Regions from separate parts of the Chelatococcus sp. HY11 genome, predicted to be linked through region 4. Evidence: predicted binding sites of a transcription regulator. Region 4 holds the regulator's gene; each other region holds the start of a gene.
What was found. The regulator LexA, encoded in region 4, represses DNA repair genes until DNA is damaged. The targets are predictions, from matches to a motif close to TGTTCNNNNTGTGTTCNG.

Region 1 (3,563 bases), 1.5 Mb from region 4:
TTTTCTCTTCAAGCGCTTTGCGCTCCCGCGCCTCGACGGCCGTCAGCGCCGTCAGCTGCCGCTTCATGTCGAGCGCCTGCATCTCATGACGCCGCTGCAGCAACGCGGTCTCCACGCGCTGCCCGGCTGCTAGGCCCTGCTTAATCTCCCGGAACGCCAGATACCGCTTCGCATCCTTGTACCGCTGGACCCGGTGGATGATCGCCGACACCCCGGTCACGCGCCCGAGGAACGCGGCCAGTCCCGTCGGCCGCGCCTCCTCTCGCTGCTGGCGCACCCGCGCCGTCTCAGCGAGATACCCCGCCCGCAACGCCTGCCGCGACGCCAGTTGCTCCCGCAACAGCGTTTCCCGTTCTCGCTCCTGACGCGCAATCATGTCAGCGCGCGCCGCCTCAATCGGCGCGCGCCGCGCGGCCTGCGCCCGCGCGAGCTTTTCCAGCTGCTCACCATCATCCCGGGCCTTCGCGAACTGCTCGCGCGCCTTCCTGTGCTGCGCGACCAGCGCCTTGGCCTCGTCGACGGTGGGCAGCGACTCCGGCGGGAACTCCCTTTCAAGGAAGGCGCGGATATCTTTGGTGCGGACGCTGCGGTCGTCGATCAGCTTGGGGAGGGCATTTATCCCGCCATAAATATCGACCAGCACATAGGGCCGGTTGCCCGTCGCCAGCACATAGCCAAGGTCTTCCAGCGCCCGGACGAAAGCCTTCGGGCTGTCGCTCTGCCGCCAAGCCTGCGTGACGAGAAGCTGGCGCTCCTCCTTCGAGAGCCCGGTCGCGCGCTCCTGTGCCCGCTCATAGAGCGAGACCTTCTGCCGCCGCTCATCGAAGCGCCCCAGCCCATATCCCTCCGGCAGCAACAGCCCATGCTCGCGAGCGAACTGCCGCGTCACCATCATCAGCTTCTCGCGATCAAAGGCGAGATGGACGGCTTTTTCGGTCTGGTAGTCGATCCGCGACCAGACGACATGGCAATGCTCCCGGCCGTCCTTAATGTGGTAGACGATGGCCCGCGGCTGGCCGGAAAGGCCAAGCGCCTTCTCCACCCGGTCGACATAGTCCATGTACTGTGCCCGCGACAGCTGACCCTGCCCGAGGTCCGGGTTGACCGAGAGGCTGTAGAGATAGTTGCGGCACTTGGTGAGACCGGTGGCGATGGCCTCCCACTCGGCGAAGGCTCCGTGTAAATCCGGCGCTATCGCGCCCGAGACCTCCGCCACCTCGACAAGTTCATTGTCGAACGCGTTCAGCAGATGGGTGGCGAGGTCTTTCCCGCCGCCGCGCTGGCTCGCCTTGGGTATCATGGCGAGCGCCCCAGCGCCCGAAGGCAGGCGGCACGGATTTCACAAAGATCGCGCGCGGCTTCCGCCAACAGCGCCGGATCGGCATCACCGGCGAGACCCTTCAGGCGCTCGTTCAGCAGCGCGGTCTCGGCCAGCAGGCGCGCCACATCCGCACGCGACGCGGATGCCCGGCGGGCAGGCTTCGGCGCATCGCCGCCGAACACGGCAGCGGTGATGAAAGCATTGACGGAGAGCCCCGAGTCGGCGACCCGCGCCCGGAACTGCTCCCGCAGTTCATACGGGGGCCGGTAAGAGATCGGGGCTTCGCGTTTCGTCTTCTCCGTCATGCCTCATCGTTAGCGCCGTCATGCCGCCCCGATCCGCGCGCTTTCCACGCGCGCGCACAGCCGTGATCGGGACGCTGCCGCCGCCATCGCCCGCGCGCCATTTGCGAGGGTTCCGGGGAGCGCCATTCCCCGGTCGATGGGTTTGCAAAGGGAGAGCCGAAGTCTCCCTTTTGCTCGAAGCCGGTGCCGACACACCGGTCGTGGTCCAGGGCGCGACAGCCCTGGCCGCGTCTGCCTCCGCCAAAGGCTACGGCAGACAGGGGTTGCAAGGGGGCGCGGCCAGCCCCTTTGCGCGATGGGTCCAGGGAGAGCGCAGTCTCCCTTGGTCGGGATGCAACGCCGAAACGTTGCCCTCAGCCGCGAGGGCTCGATGCCCGCACGCGGCTGACCGCATCCCTTGCCGCATAGGCCGTCACAAGGACGGACTCATCGGCTCTAGGGATGCCCTGAGGGGGTCCGCGGGGAACCGGAGAGTTCCCCCGGCAAGGTGAGCGCGGTAGTACCGCGCACACCTTGTACAAGGCCCTACTGCGGATTTGCCCCTCTCTATGATTATGCCATGAGACAGGGCCACAAGTGAAATGTACATCGCAGCATAATGGCAGGATGAGTGCTCGTACATTGCTTTTTCAAATACAGCAGAACGAGGAAAGCACGAGGAAGCGGGGCTTAAGAACGGGCGACATTCAGGGCCTCAAGCAAGCCGGTCCTGATACGAAATTGGAGTGTGCATTCCAACAACACGGGACCGGCGGACAAGGATGGTCCTCCATGAACGCTCCCACAATCTCCCCCGTCGACCCCGCTGCTCTTACAATCAAACCGACCAAGGAAACCTATGAGCGCCTCCAGCAGGCGCATGAGCATTTCAACAAGGCGCTGTTCGGCGGCACGCTGCCGAACGCGCTCATCACCTTCCAGCGCCGCAAAGGATCTTTCGGGTATTTCGCCGGCGCGCGCTTCCAGAACGATACCGGCCAGCAGGCCGACGAAATCGCCCTCAACCCCATGCACTTTGCGAGCCGTAGCCAGATGGACATCCTCGGCACGCTGGTCCACGAGATGGCCCATCAATGGCAACGCCATGAGGGCCAGCCGGGACGCGGCCGCTACCATAACCGGGAATGGGCGGAGAAGATGAAGGCGATCGGCCTCCAGCCGTCCGACACCGGGGTGGAGGGCGGCAAGGAGACCGGCGAAACTCTCGGCCACTACATCATCACCGGCGGCCCGTTCGACGTGGCCGCGGGCAGGCTCCTCGGCAAGGGATTTGCGCTGACCTGGAAGGACGCGCCCCAGCCTTCCCCTTCGATCACAGGCGAGAGCGAAGCTGAGCCTGTTACCCCTAAGAGCGGCAAGCGAGTCCGCTACTGCTGCCCGCGATGTGATCTCAAGGCCTGGGCGAAGCACGATGTCCGGCTGCTTTGCGGCACGGACAATGTGCTGATGCTCCCCACCACGTAAGGGTCGCAAGATGCAAACAACGGCGCGGGTGCTTGTCAACCGCGCCGTTTTTCTGCGCGCTCGCGGCGAAGCCAGACGAGCGCGCGTTTCTTCACTCCTGTCTTTCAACGCCGCGCGCCGCGGCAGCGTTGAAAGCGGCAAGCGCCGGAGCCGCAGCTCGGCTCCAAGCGCTACGAAGTTTATGGAAGGAGCGCGTCATGACGCGCCCCCCGTTTCGTGATGGTAGTGGCTGCGGGCCAGATAGTTGCAGCGGGCGTAGTCCAGCCCGGCGGCGTCGCAGAGGTGGCGGATATCGACCAGCAGATCGATGACTTCATCCTCGGCGTAAAAAGGCGTGGTCCCTCTCGTCCAGGCCGCGCGGGCGAGTGCGGCGCGGGCGGCTTCGATACGGCGCATGGGTGTCATGGTGTGTCTCCTTTCCGGGTGGGAGGGGGCGCTTACGCGCCCGCCTCTTCGGTTGCTTCGGACGGGGC
Region 2 (3,563 bases), 700 kb from region 4:
TCTCGTTAACGCCGCTCATTCGGTCCACATCCGCACACCAGCGACGGCACGCCTCGCGCCGCCTTCTCACTGCCAGGCATTCTTTCGAGGGCAAGGCCCCGCCCGAAAAGCGGACTTACGGGGAAAGCGATGAGCTTGGCAACAGCCGGTGTTTCTAGAGCGCCAGCGTCAACCTGTCGATAGGCTCGATAGTCTACTTCGCATTGTGATCTGCGAACCGCTGAAAACGCGACCATCGCGCAACACCGCGACAAAGATGCGCCCCGCTAACAAGGGCCTTTCTCAGTCGCGTAGCCCCGCGCACAGGTCGGGCAGCCGATCAGGCTGCCCCCTCGTCCAGATCCTCAGCCGTCGGGTCGGCATTCTCAAGAATGCGATCGGCGAGCACGCCGGAATTCTGCCGGATGGCGAGCTCGATGCGGTCCGCCACATCGGGATTGCTGCGCAGGAACTGCTTGGCGTTTTCGCGCCCCTGGCCGAGGCGCTGGCTGTCATAGGAGAACCACGCGCCTGATTTCTCGACGATGCCACCCTTGACGCCAAGGTCGATCAGCTCGCCGACCTTCGACACGCCTTCGCCATACATGATGTCGAACTCGACCTGCTTGAAGGGGGGCGCGACCTTGTTCTTCACCACCTTGACGCGAGTCGTGTTGCCGATCGTCTCATCGCGATCCTTGATCGCGCCGACCCGGCGAATATCAAGGCGGACGGATGCATAGAACTTCAGGGCGTTGCCACCGCTTGTCGTTTCCGGGGAGCCATACATCACGCCGATCTTCATACGAATCTGGTTGATGAAGATGACCATGGTGTTGGAGCGCGATATGGAAGCCGTCAGCTTGCGCAGCGCCTGGCTCATCAGGCGCGCCTGCATGCCGGGCTGCATATCGCCCATCTCGCCTTCGATCTCCGCGCGCGGCGTCAGGGCCGCGACCGAATCGACCACCAGAACGTCGATGGCTCCGGAACGCACCAGCGTGTCGGCGATCTCAAGCGCCTGCTCACCGGTATCGGGCTGGGAAATCAACAGATCGTCCAGCTTCACGCCAAGCTTGCGGGCATAGACGGGGTCAAGCGCATGCTCGGCGTCGATGAAGCCGCAAACGCCGCCCTTCTTCTGCGCCTCGGCGATGGTGTGAAGCGCGAGCGTCGTCTTGCCCGATGATTCCGGCCCGTAGATCTCGACGATACGCCCGCGTGGCAGACCGCCGACGCCCAAGGCGATGTCGAGACCGAGCGAGCCCGTCGAAACCGTCTCGATTTCAATCGGCTTGTCGCTCTTGCCGAGACGCATGATCGAGCCTTTGCCGAAAGCGCGCTCGATCTGCGAGAGCGCGGCGTCAAGGGCTTTCGATTTATCCATGGAGCTGCCTTCCACGAGTCGCAGGCTGGACTGGGACATCACTGTCGTCCTTATGGCATGAGGCGAGATTGAAACTCAACGCTTAGGCGGTCAGCGCTTGACGAGAGCTTGTGGGCAATCCAACGCGCCCCCAAAATGTACTCTTTTTGTTCTCAGCGGCAAGTTCTTTTTTTGTTCTCATCGCGCGGGCGCGAGATTCAAGAGGATTCATGCTGGATCCGCGCGGGCGCAACTGGCGAGCACCATTGTGGCAGCATGGTCGGTGCCGTTGAGATTGCGAGGAAAAAGGCGCCAAGGGCGGCAAATTAAGGCGGCAGCTGGTTTCCAACCGGCTGATCCGCCGAGACAGCAAGTCTGGCTGTTGAACGAACTCAGCCGTTCCGGTCGGGTGGCCTATGCGTGAGGCTGAGATCCATGCCATGGGGCTCGGCCCGGAACGGACGTGTCAGCAGGGCGGCCATGACATCGGCAATGGGCTGCCCGTCCAGCACCACGGCCCGCACCGCCTCGCAGATGGGCATGTCGACATTCAGGCTGCGCGCCAGATCCGTCACGGACTGGGCGTTCTCGACGCCCTCCACCACCACCGGCCGTCCGCCGAATATCTCGCTCGCCGACCGCCCGGTCGCGAGACCCATGCCATAGCGCATGTTGCGGGATTGTTCGCTGGAACAGGTCAGGGTGAGATCGCCGATGCCGGACAGACCCGTCACCGTGTCCCGGCGCCCCCCCAATGCTTCCGCCAGTCCCTTGATCTCGTCCAGCCCGCGCGTGATCAGCGCCGCCCGCGTATTCGCGCCAAAGCCGAGCCCGGTGGCGATGCCGCAGGCTATCGCCAGCACGTTCTTCACCGCGCCGCCGACCTCCACCCCCACGACATCGTCGGACACATAGGGACGGAAGGCCTGGGTCCCGAGGGCGACCGCGACCGCCGCCGCGAGCGATGCCTTGGGATCAGCGGCCGCGTCGGTGGAGGCAACCGTTATCGCGGTCGGCATGCCGGCCGCCACTTCTCCCGCGAAGGTTGGCCCCGACAGCACGGCGAGCGCATGGCCGGGCAAGGCTTCCTCGACGACTGTGGCGAGCAGGAGCCCGCTGCCGCGCTCGATCCCCTTCGCGCAGATGACGACCGGCGTCCCCGGCGTAAGATGCGGACGCAGCGCCTCGGCCGTCTTGCGCAGAAACTGCGAGGGCACGACGATGAGCACGACGTCGGCGCCGACAACGACGGCCGCGAGATCGCTGTCCACGGAAACCGCCTCAGGGATGTGATGGCCCGGCAGGAAGAGCGTGTTCTCACGGTTCTCGCGAATGCTCGCGACGACCTCCGCCTCACGCGCCCAGAGGCGCACGGATCGTCCGGCGCGGAGCGCGGTCATGGCGAGCGCGGTACCCCATGCCCCTGCCCCGACCACGGCGATCGTGTCGAGTTTCCGCGCGGTGCTACGCTCCGAGGTCATGGCTTCGGCAACCTTTCTCGCTCCACATGGCCCGATCAGCGGCCGACCATCGCGCCCTTCACAGCCTCGATGAGCTGCTTGAGGCTGAAGGGCTTCGGCAGGAAGGTGAAGTCCTCGCCCTCCGGCAGGTGCTTCTTGAAGGCATCTTCGGCATAGCCGGACACGAAGATGACCTTCAGATCGGATTGCCGTCCGCGCAGCTCGCCGAGAAGGGTCGGGCCATCCATTTCCGGCATCACCACGTCGGAGACCACGAGATCGATGGGCGCCGCGCGCTCGTCGATGACGGCCAGCGCCTCGCGACCGGATGCGGCCTCCAGCACAGTATAGCCGCGTGTGGCGAGAGCGCGCGCCGCAAAAGCGCGCACCGCCTCCTCGTCCTCGACCAGAAGGATCGTGCCGCGCCCGGTGAGGTCCGGCATCTGCGCCTTGCCGGGCTGGATCTTGACGGGCTCTTCCACGACAACCGGCTGATGGCGCGGCAGGAAGATCGAGAATGTCGTGCCGACGCCCGGTTCGCTGTGGCAGAAGATGTAACCCCCGGTCTGCTTGACGATGCCATAGACCGTCGAGAGCCCAAGCCCGGTTCCCTTGCCGATCTCCTTGGTGGTGAAGAACGGCTCGAAAATCTTGTCGATCACATCGGCCGGAATGCCCGTGCCGGTGTCGGCCACCTCGATCAGCACGTAATCCGCCACGGGCATGGATTTTTCGCCGAGCTTTTCGCTGTCGGCCGC
Region 3 (3,563 bases), on a different contig from region 4:
TTTCGTGCCGACGCCGAGATCGATCGGGATGCAGCCGTCGACCGTGTTGAGCACGAAAACCGACGACCATTCCTGGCCCTTGGCGGAATGGATCGTCGACAGGATGAGATAGTCCTCGTCGAGATGCGGCACGCCGGGCTCGTCGCTGGTCGCGTTGGGCGGATCGAGCGTCAGCTCGGTGAGGAAGCGTTCGCGGGAGACATAGCCCGCCGCGATCTGCTCCAGCTGCAGGAGATCGGCGCTGCGGACGGTGGCTTCCTCGTGAAGACGCTCCAGATGCGGCTCATACCAGCGGCGCGCCTGTTCGATATCCGCCGGCCAGGTAGCGTCGCCACGGGCGATGGCGGTGATCATCGCGACAAAGGACGTCCAGTCGTTGCCCGCGCGCGGCGGCGCGGGCAACGTCGGGAGCAGGGTCAATGGTTGATCCGCACTAGCCAGCGCATCGAGCACGCGTTGCGCGGTCCCCGGTCCGACGCCCGGTAACAGCTGCATGGCGCGGAAGCCCGCGACGCGGTCGCGAGGGTTCTGCACGAAACGCAGGATCGCCAGGATGTCCTTGACATGGGCGGCGTCCAGGAACTTGAGCCCGCCGAATTTCACGAAGGGGATATTGCGGCGCGCGAGCTCGATTTCGAGTGGCCGGCTGTGATGGGTCGCGCGGAACAGCACCGCCTGCTGCTTCAGCCTGGCGCCGGCCTCCCGGTTGGCGAGCACGCTCTCCGCGATATAGCGCGCCTGTTCCGTCTCGTCGCGCACCGTGACGAGGCGCGGCTTCTCCGCCGAGCGGCGCTCGGTCCAGAGGTTCTTGGTAAAGCGTTCGCTCGCGAGGTCGATGACGCCGTTGGCGGCGGCCAGAATGGGCTCCGTGGAGCGATAGTTGCGGTCCAGCGTAATGACCTTGGCCGCTGGCGTAAAACGCCTGGGGAATTCAAGGATATTGCGGACGGTCGCCGCCCGGAAGGAATAGATCGCCTGCGCATCGTCCCCGACGACCGTCAATCCCTCGCCCCTGGGCTTCAGAGCCATGAGGATGGAGGCCTGGAGGCGGTTGGTATCCTGATATTCATCGACCATCACATGGTCGAACCGACCGCCGATGTCCTCGGCCAGCACGGGATGGGCGGCCGCGCGCGCCCAATAAAGAAGCAGATCGTCATAGTCGAGCACGTTTTGCGCCTGCTTGGCCGCGACATAGCCGGCGAAGAGCTCCCGCAGCTGCTCGGCCCAGCTGGCGCACCAGGGAAAATGGCGACCCAGCACCTCCTCGAGCGGGGTCTCGGCATTGACGGCGCGTGAGTAGATCGCAAGGCAAGTGCCCTTGGCCGGAAAACGCGTCTCGGTCCGCGAGAAGCCGAGCTCGTGGCGGACGAGGTTCATGAGATCGGCCGAATCCTCGCGGTCGTGGATCGTGAAAGCCGGATCAAGGCCGATTTCGTCGGCATAGTCGCGCAGGATACGCGCGCCGATGCCGTGAAACGTCCCCGCCCATGTCAGGGCATCCGTCAGCGGCTGGGCATGGGCCGGCAGCGCGCGGTTGCAGATGCGCTCGACCCGGCGCGCCATTTCGGCGGCGGCGCGGCGCGAGAAGGTCATCAGCAGGATACGCCTCGGATCGGCCCCACCGACAATAAGATGGGCGACGCGATGGGCCAGCGTGTTCGTCTTGCCCGACCCGGCGCCAGCGATAATGAGAAGTGGTGGTGCGATGGTCGCCTTGGCGTCGACGACGCCGTGCTCGACAGCCTGCCTTTGCTCCGCATTCAAGGTCTCGAGATAGGCTGCAGCTGCGGACACGATCGAACTTTCCTGCGAGGCATTCCACGAATCACCAGTATCCACGTTCCCAAATTCTCGTTTTGTTCGCAATGCAAAGGATCCGATCCGCGCACTTCCAGCGCGGGCGGGGAGCCGCGAAATGCCAGTTGACTCAGGACCGTTCGGAATTATAGTTTAACGATAAATCAAAACCGAGGCGGCCTGGCTTTGGGCGGCCCAGCATTGACCGAGTGTGTGATGGCCGAGACCAGAATTGATGCTTACCCGTCATTGCGCGACATGCGAGAGCTCTTCTTCAGTGCTCTTCTGTCCGACGTGCTGGATGATCTGGGTTATGTGAACCAGGCGATGCCGCACACCATCCGGCCGCTTGATGAGGGAAGCGTGATGGTGGGGCGCGCGCGCACCGCGCTCTATCTCGAAGTCTACGAGCGGCCGCACCCCGGCGAGAACCCTTACGAACTGGAGATCACACTCGTCGACAGCCTCAAGCGCGACGAGATTCCCGTCTTCGCCTGCGGCATGTCGGGACGGATCGCGCCCTGGGGCGGGCTTCTCAGCACGGCCGCCAATTTTCGCGGCTCCGCGGGCGCTCTGATGGATGGCTGCGTTCGCGATACCCGCGAGATCCGGGCCATCGGCTACCCCGTTTTCCATGGTGGCATCGCGCCGATCGACTCCAAGGGGCGGGGAAAGATCGTCGCGCTGGACGTCGGGATCGAATGCGCGGGCGTCAAGGTCGCGAGCGGCGATCTCATTTTCGGGGATGTGGATGGCGTCGTGGTGGTGCCGAGGGCCGTGGAAGCTGACGTTATCCGGCGTGCTTCCGAGCGTCTCAAAGGCGAACGAAACACCCTGGCAGAGCTCGCGGCAGGTGAAACCCTCGCCAATGTCTTCGCCAAATTCGGGATTCTCTGAACGGTTCGTTGTCCGTATCCGGCGCGAGCGGCGCTGCACGAAAGATGCCGAAGGGCACATCGCTTCAAACAGAACAAAGGGGATGAAGATGGCACGTATCAAGGCACGACTTCTGGCCTGCACTGCTGTTGCGGCTGGCCTTCTGAGCTGGGGGACGGCCGCGGCACAGGCTGAGATCTGCGGCCGAAAGGGCGGCGATCTCGTTTTCGGCATGGAGGCCAAGCTCAGCACGCTCGATCAACATGTGAATGCCGCGAACGCAACCCGCAATGTCGCGATGAACATCTTCGAGACATTGATGACGCGCGACGAGAACATGGCTCCCGTTCTCGACCTCGCGGAACAGCTCAATGTGAGTGATGACGGAAAGACTTATACGTTCAAGCTGCGTCCGGGTGTGAAGTTCCACAACGGGAAGCCGCTGACATCAGCTGACGTCGCCGGATCCTTCGCACGCTACAAGCGCATCGGTATAGACCGTTCCGCGCTGGACGCGGTTGATCGCTGGGAAACGCCCGACGATGCGACCTTCCGCATTATTCTGAAAGAGCCGCGCGCGACGTTCCTCGAGAGCATCTCGGCGTCGACCGTGCCGATCGTGATCGTCCCGGCCGATCAATCCAATGCTGAACCAACGCAGCTGAAGCCTAACGGGACGGGGCCATTCGAGCTCGTCGAGTTCGTGGCTGACAGCCATGTCAAGGTCAAGCGTTTCGACGGCTATGTGCCGAACAAGACGCTCAAGGGCATTTCGGGTTTTGCCGGGCAGAAGGAAGCCTGCCTCGACACTGTTACTTTCCGCACGCTCGCCGAACCCGGCGCGCGCACGGCGGCGCTGGAAACTGGCGAGGTTCAGATTGTCGAGG
Region 4 (3,563 bases):
TCCCAGACAAGGCTCATCGCGGGCTGGTTGAAGCGCAACGAGGAGCCGAAATCGCCCATGAGGCCGTTGGCGAAGAATGTGACAAACTGTTCCCACAACGGCCTGTCGAGACCGTGGACAGACCGGAAGGCGGCCCGGGCCTCCTCAGTCGCATTGGTCGGCAACATGAGATCGGTCGGATCGCCACTCAGACGCGTGAGGAAAAAGCACACCAGCATGATGCCGATGAGCACCGGAATCGTGAGGATGAGTCGCTGCACGATGTAACGGCCCATACAATAGTTCCCCTGCCACCGCCGCACCCAATGGGAGATCGACGGATCGCATTCTGCGACCGCTTTGATTTGAAGTTGAGCTGATCTTATCGGCCGCGCTTAAATTCACAAGCTTCAATTTCATTATAAACGATATTTTGGCAGAAAAATTCACAAACTTAAAAGCCCGCGCCCGTCTGAGAGAGGCCCGTCCGATTGGCGCTTCGTCGCGAGCAAGCGGTCAGGCTCCAAACAGGCCTCCGGAGAGTTCGCGGAAAAAGAGCCGATCAGGACGGATATTCGGCACGGATATTCGAGCTTGAAACCGGGCATGGAAACCGGCCTTGAAACTCTGCATTCGCTTTGAGGCTTGCGGAACACATAGAGAACAGCTATCGTCGTTCATGATTTGTTTCCTAGTTCAGGCGCACAGTATCGAATCGGTGCAATTGCTCCTCAAAACTGATCGATCCGGATGGCGTTGGAAGCTGGCAAAACGGAAGGCGGGGTGGTCACGACATGCTGACACGCAAGCAAAACGAGCTTCTTCGCTTTATCCATGAGCGGCTTCGGGAAACGAGCGTGCCCCCATCTTTCGATGAGATGAAGGAGGCGCTCGATCTGAAATCGAAATCGGGCATTCACCGCCTCATCATTGCTCTTGAGGAACGCGGTTTTATTCGCCGGCTTCCTAACCGGGCGCGCGCTCTCGAAGTCATCAAGCTACCAGATAATGCCATGGCAGCCGCCCCGCGGGGAAAATTCAGCCCCAGCGTGGTGGAGGGCGGCCTCGGTCGCGTGCGCAATCTTCCGCCTGCCACGGAGACCGATGCACCAAAGACGATTTCGGTGCCCGTTATGGGACGCATCGCGGCGGGCACGCCCATCTCAGCGATCCAGTCCCGTAGCAATACTTTGGCCATTCCAGTCGAAATGCTCAGCGCGGGTGAACATTTCGCCCTTGAGGTGCGTGGCGATTCCATGATCGAGGCGGGCATTCTCGATGGTGATACCGTCGTTATCCGGCGCCAGGACATGGCCGATACGGGGGATATTATCGTTGCCCTGATCGATGACGAGGAGGCCACCCTGAAGCGGCTGCGCCGGCGTGGCTCGTCGATTGCGCTCGAGGCTGCCAATCCCGCCTATGAAACACGTGTCCTCGGGCCTGACAGGGTGCGCATCCAGGGCAAGCTCGTCAGTCTTCTACGTCGCTATTGAGCGGCTCCCTCTCCTCTCCCTCGGGGAGGCCGTCCGGCATGGCGTCGATGGGATCGAGGCTTTGACGTCTTGAGGCGGGTGCCTTGACGGTTGACGTCTTCTCGTCTGAGGGCCTGGCCGATGGTTGCGGCGGTTTCACGCCGGTGATCCATGGTCGCGATGCCGTCGATAGCGCCTGGGTCCGGTTGAAAGCTGCATCACGGGGATCCAGCGTCAGCATGATGGCGCCACTTCTGTCGAGAACGCGCCGATCGATGATTGTGCCGGCTTCGCAGGTTCGCGTTGCCGGCAATGGGCTGACGATGACAGCGGCACGTTTACAGTCTTCGGGAAAAGCGCGCTTGTCACGAACAAAGGCGATCACCTGACCGCTCTTCAAGCGTGCTGTACAGCCGAGCGGGTCGCAGAGCGTTCCGTGGCGCAAGGAGGGATCCTCGATCGCGCGTCCATCGCCATCGGCCCGCAACCATTGTTCCAGCACAAAGCCCGACGGTTTGCCGAGGATGACGAGCCGGCCGTCGGAGACGCGCAGGGCGAGGCCGCTCGCACCGCGATCGATGTAAATGTCAGGACGCGACGTGCCATGGGCCATCACGAGCCCAATCACCGCGGGAAGAAGGGCGAGCCAGCGCAAGGCCGTCGTCCATAGCGTGACCCAGAGGATGGCGATGACCATCACGCCGAGCGCTCCGACATCGAAGGCAGGCACAATGACACGCGAGCGTTCGAGCTCGGCGACCGCGCGGGCGGAGGCCAGCACCGGCACCGTGGCCTGGCCGATCAGCCACCAGACCGGCCGATCGAGCTCAAAGAACGACGCAAAGACGCCCAGCACCGAGAGCGGCATCACCGCGAGCTCGATCAGCGGCAAGGCCATGGCATTGCCGAGCAGGCCGAACGGGTTGAGGGTCTGGAAATGATAGGCGCTGAACGGGGCCGTGGCGATGGTCGCAACCGTCGTGGTCGTCGTCAGAAGAAACGCCCATCGCCCCGCGGCCCGCATCCAGCCGTAGGCGTCTGATGAGGGCGCGCCACCGGCGAGAAGCCCCGAGGGCCTCACAGTGAAGGCGATCATCCCGGCGACCGCTGCGAAGGACATCTGGAAACTCGGGCCCAACAGGGCTTCCGGGCGCAGGGCGAGGCAGATGAGCGCCGACAGGGCGAGATTGCGCATGGAGAGGGCTGGCCGGTCGATCAGGATCGCGCCCATCATGACGATGGTCATCACAAGGGAGCGCTGGGTGGCCACCTCGGCGCCGGAGAACAGACAGTAGGCCGTGGCACCGAGCATCCCGATGACGGCGGCCATCTTCTTCACCGGCCAGGCAAGCGCGATCGCCGGCCAAAGCGACAGAAGCGCTCGCGCCGCCCAGAACAGACTGCCGGCCGCGAGTGCCATATGGAGGCCGGAGATCGACACGATATGATAGATGCCGGCCGCGCGCAGGGCATCGTTGACCTCCTCCGTGATCAATCCGCGCTTGCCCGTGACAAGCGCTGCCGCCAGCGCCCCCTCCTGCCCTCCGGAGGCTTTGGCGATACGCTCCGTCAGGGTATTGCGGGCGACGTCATTCGCAATGGTCAACGCGGTCCAGATGTCCGGCGCCTCGGGCGGCGCCCGGACCGTCACCTTTCCGACGAGCGAGCCCACCGCCCCAAGTTCGGCGAAGAAGGCATCCCTGGCGAAGTCATAGCCGCCAGGGCGCGCGGCTGTCGGTGGCGGCAGAAGGCGGGCTGTCGCCTCGATGAAGTCACCCGCCTTTACGCTCGCACCCGGACGAAGGGAGACGCGCACCTGCGCGGGGCGATCATTCGCCGTGAGCGATCCAAGGCTTGCGACCCTGACGACGATGCGGGGGCCCGCCGGGCGCTCCTCTACGCTGAGAACAAGCCCGCCAAGCTTGGCGATCATCGGCCGGACGAGCACCGGCGCGGCCACGCTGCGCGTTCGCCATGTCGCCGCCGCAAACCCCGCCATGACGGCCGCAACGGCGATGGCCACACCGGCGAGGCGGCGATGGCGGCCCGTGACCGCAGCAACGAGAGCCGCGACACCCGTTCCAATCGCCGACGGCCACAGGGAAGGCT

Region 1: KIO74_RS11960 (SprT-like domain-containing protein) is a predicted target of LexA. The motif match lies at 2,266-2,283, and genes of this name have one in related genera.
Region 2: recA (recombinase RecA) is a predicted target of LexA. The motif match lies at 1,528-1,545, and genes of this name have one in related genera.
Region 3: KIO74_RS22020 (ATP-dependent helicase) is a predicted target of LexA. The motif match lies at 1,850-1,867, and genes of this name have one in related genera.

The regions. Positions count from the first base shown of each region.
Region 1 covers NZ_JAHBRX010000001.1:2,604,710-2,608,272, reverse strand. Annotated here, with positions in the region: gene KIO74_RS11970 (relaxase/mobilization nuclease domain-containing protein) at 1-1,300, opposite strand, end outside; gene KIO74_RS11965 (hypothetical protein) at 1,297-1,626, opposite strand; gene KIO74_RS11960 (SprT-like domain-containing protein) at 2,398-3,090, shown strand; gene KIO74_RS11955 (hypothetical protein) at 3,286-3,495, opposite strand; gene KIO74_RS11950 (hypothetical protein) at 3,528-3,563, opposite strand, start outside.
Region 2 covers NZ_JAHBRX010000001.1:423,418-426,980, reverse strand. Annotated here, with positions in the region: gene alaS (alanine--tRNA ligase) at 1-19, opposite strand, end outside; gene recA (recombinase RecA) at 320-1,405, opposite strand; gene KIO74_RS02090 (NAD(P)H-dependent glycerol-3-phosphate dehydrogenase) at 1,738-2,826, opposite strand; gene cckA (cell cycle histidine kinase CckA) at 2,862-3,563, opposite strand, start outside.
Region 3 covers NZ_JAHBRX010000002.1:205,244-208,806, forward strand. Annotated here, with positions in the region: gene KIO74_RS22020 (ATP-dependent helicase) at 1-1,797, opposite strand, end outside; gene KIO74_RS22025 (RraA family protein) at 2,017-2,697, shown strand; gene KIO74_RS22030 (ABC transporter substrate-binding protein) at 2,786-3,563, shown strand, end outside.
Region 4 covers NZ_JAHBRX010000001.1:1,125,481-1,129,043, forward strand. Annotated here, with positions in the region: gene KIO74_RS05340 (ABC transporter permease) at 1-275, opposite strand, end outside; gene lexA (transcriptional repressor LexA) at 774-1,475, shown strand; gene KIO74_RS05350 (ComEC/Rec2 family competence protein) at 1,453-3,563, opposite strand, start outside.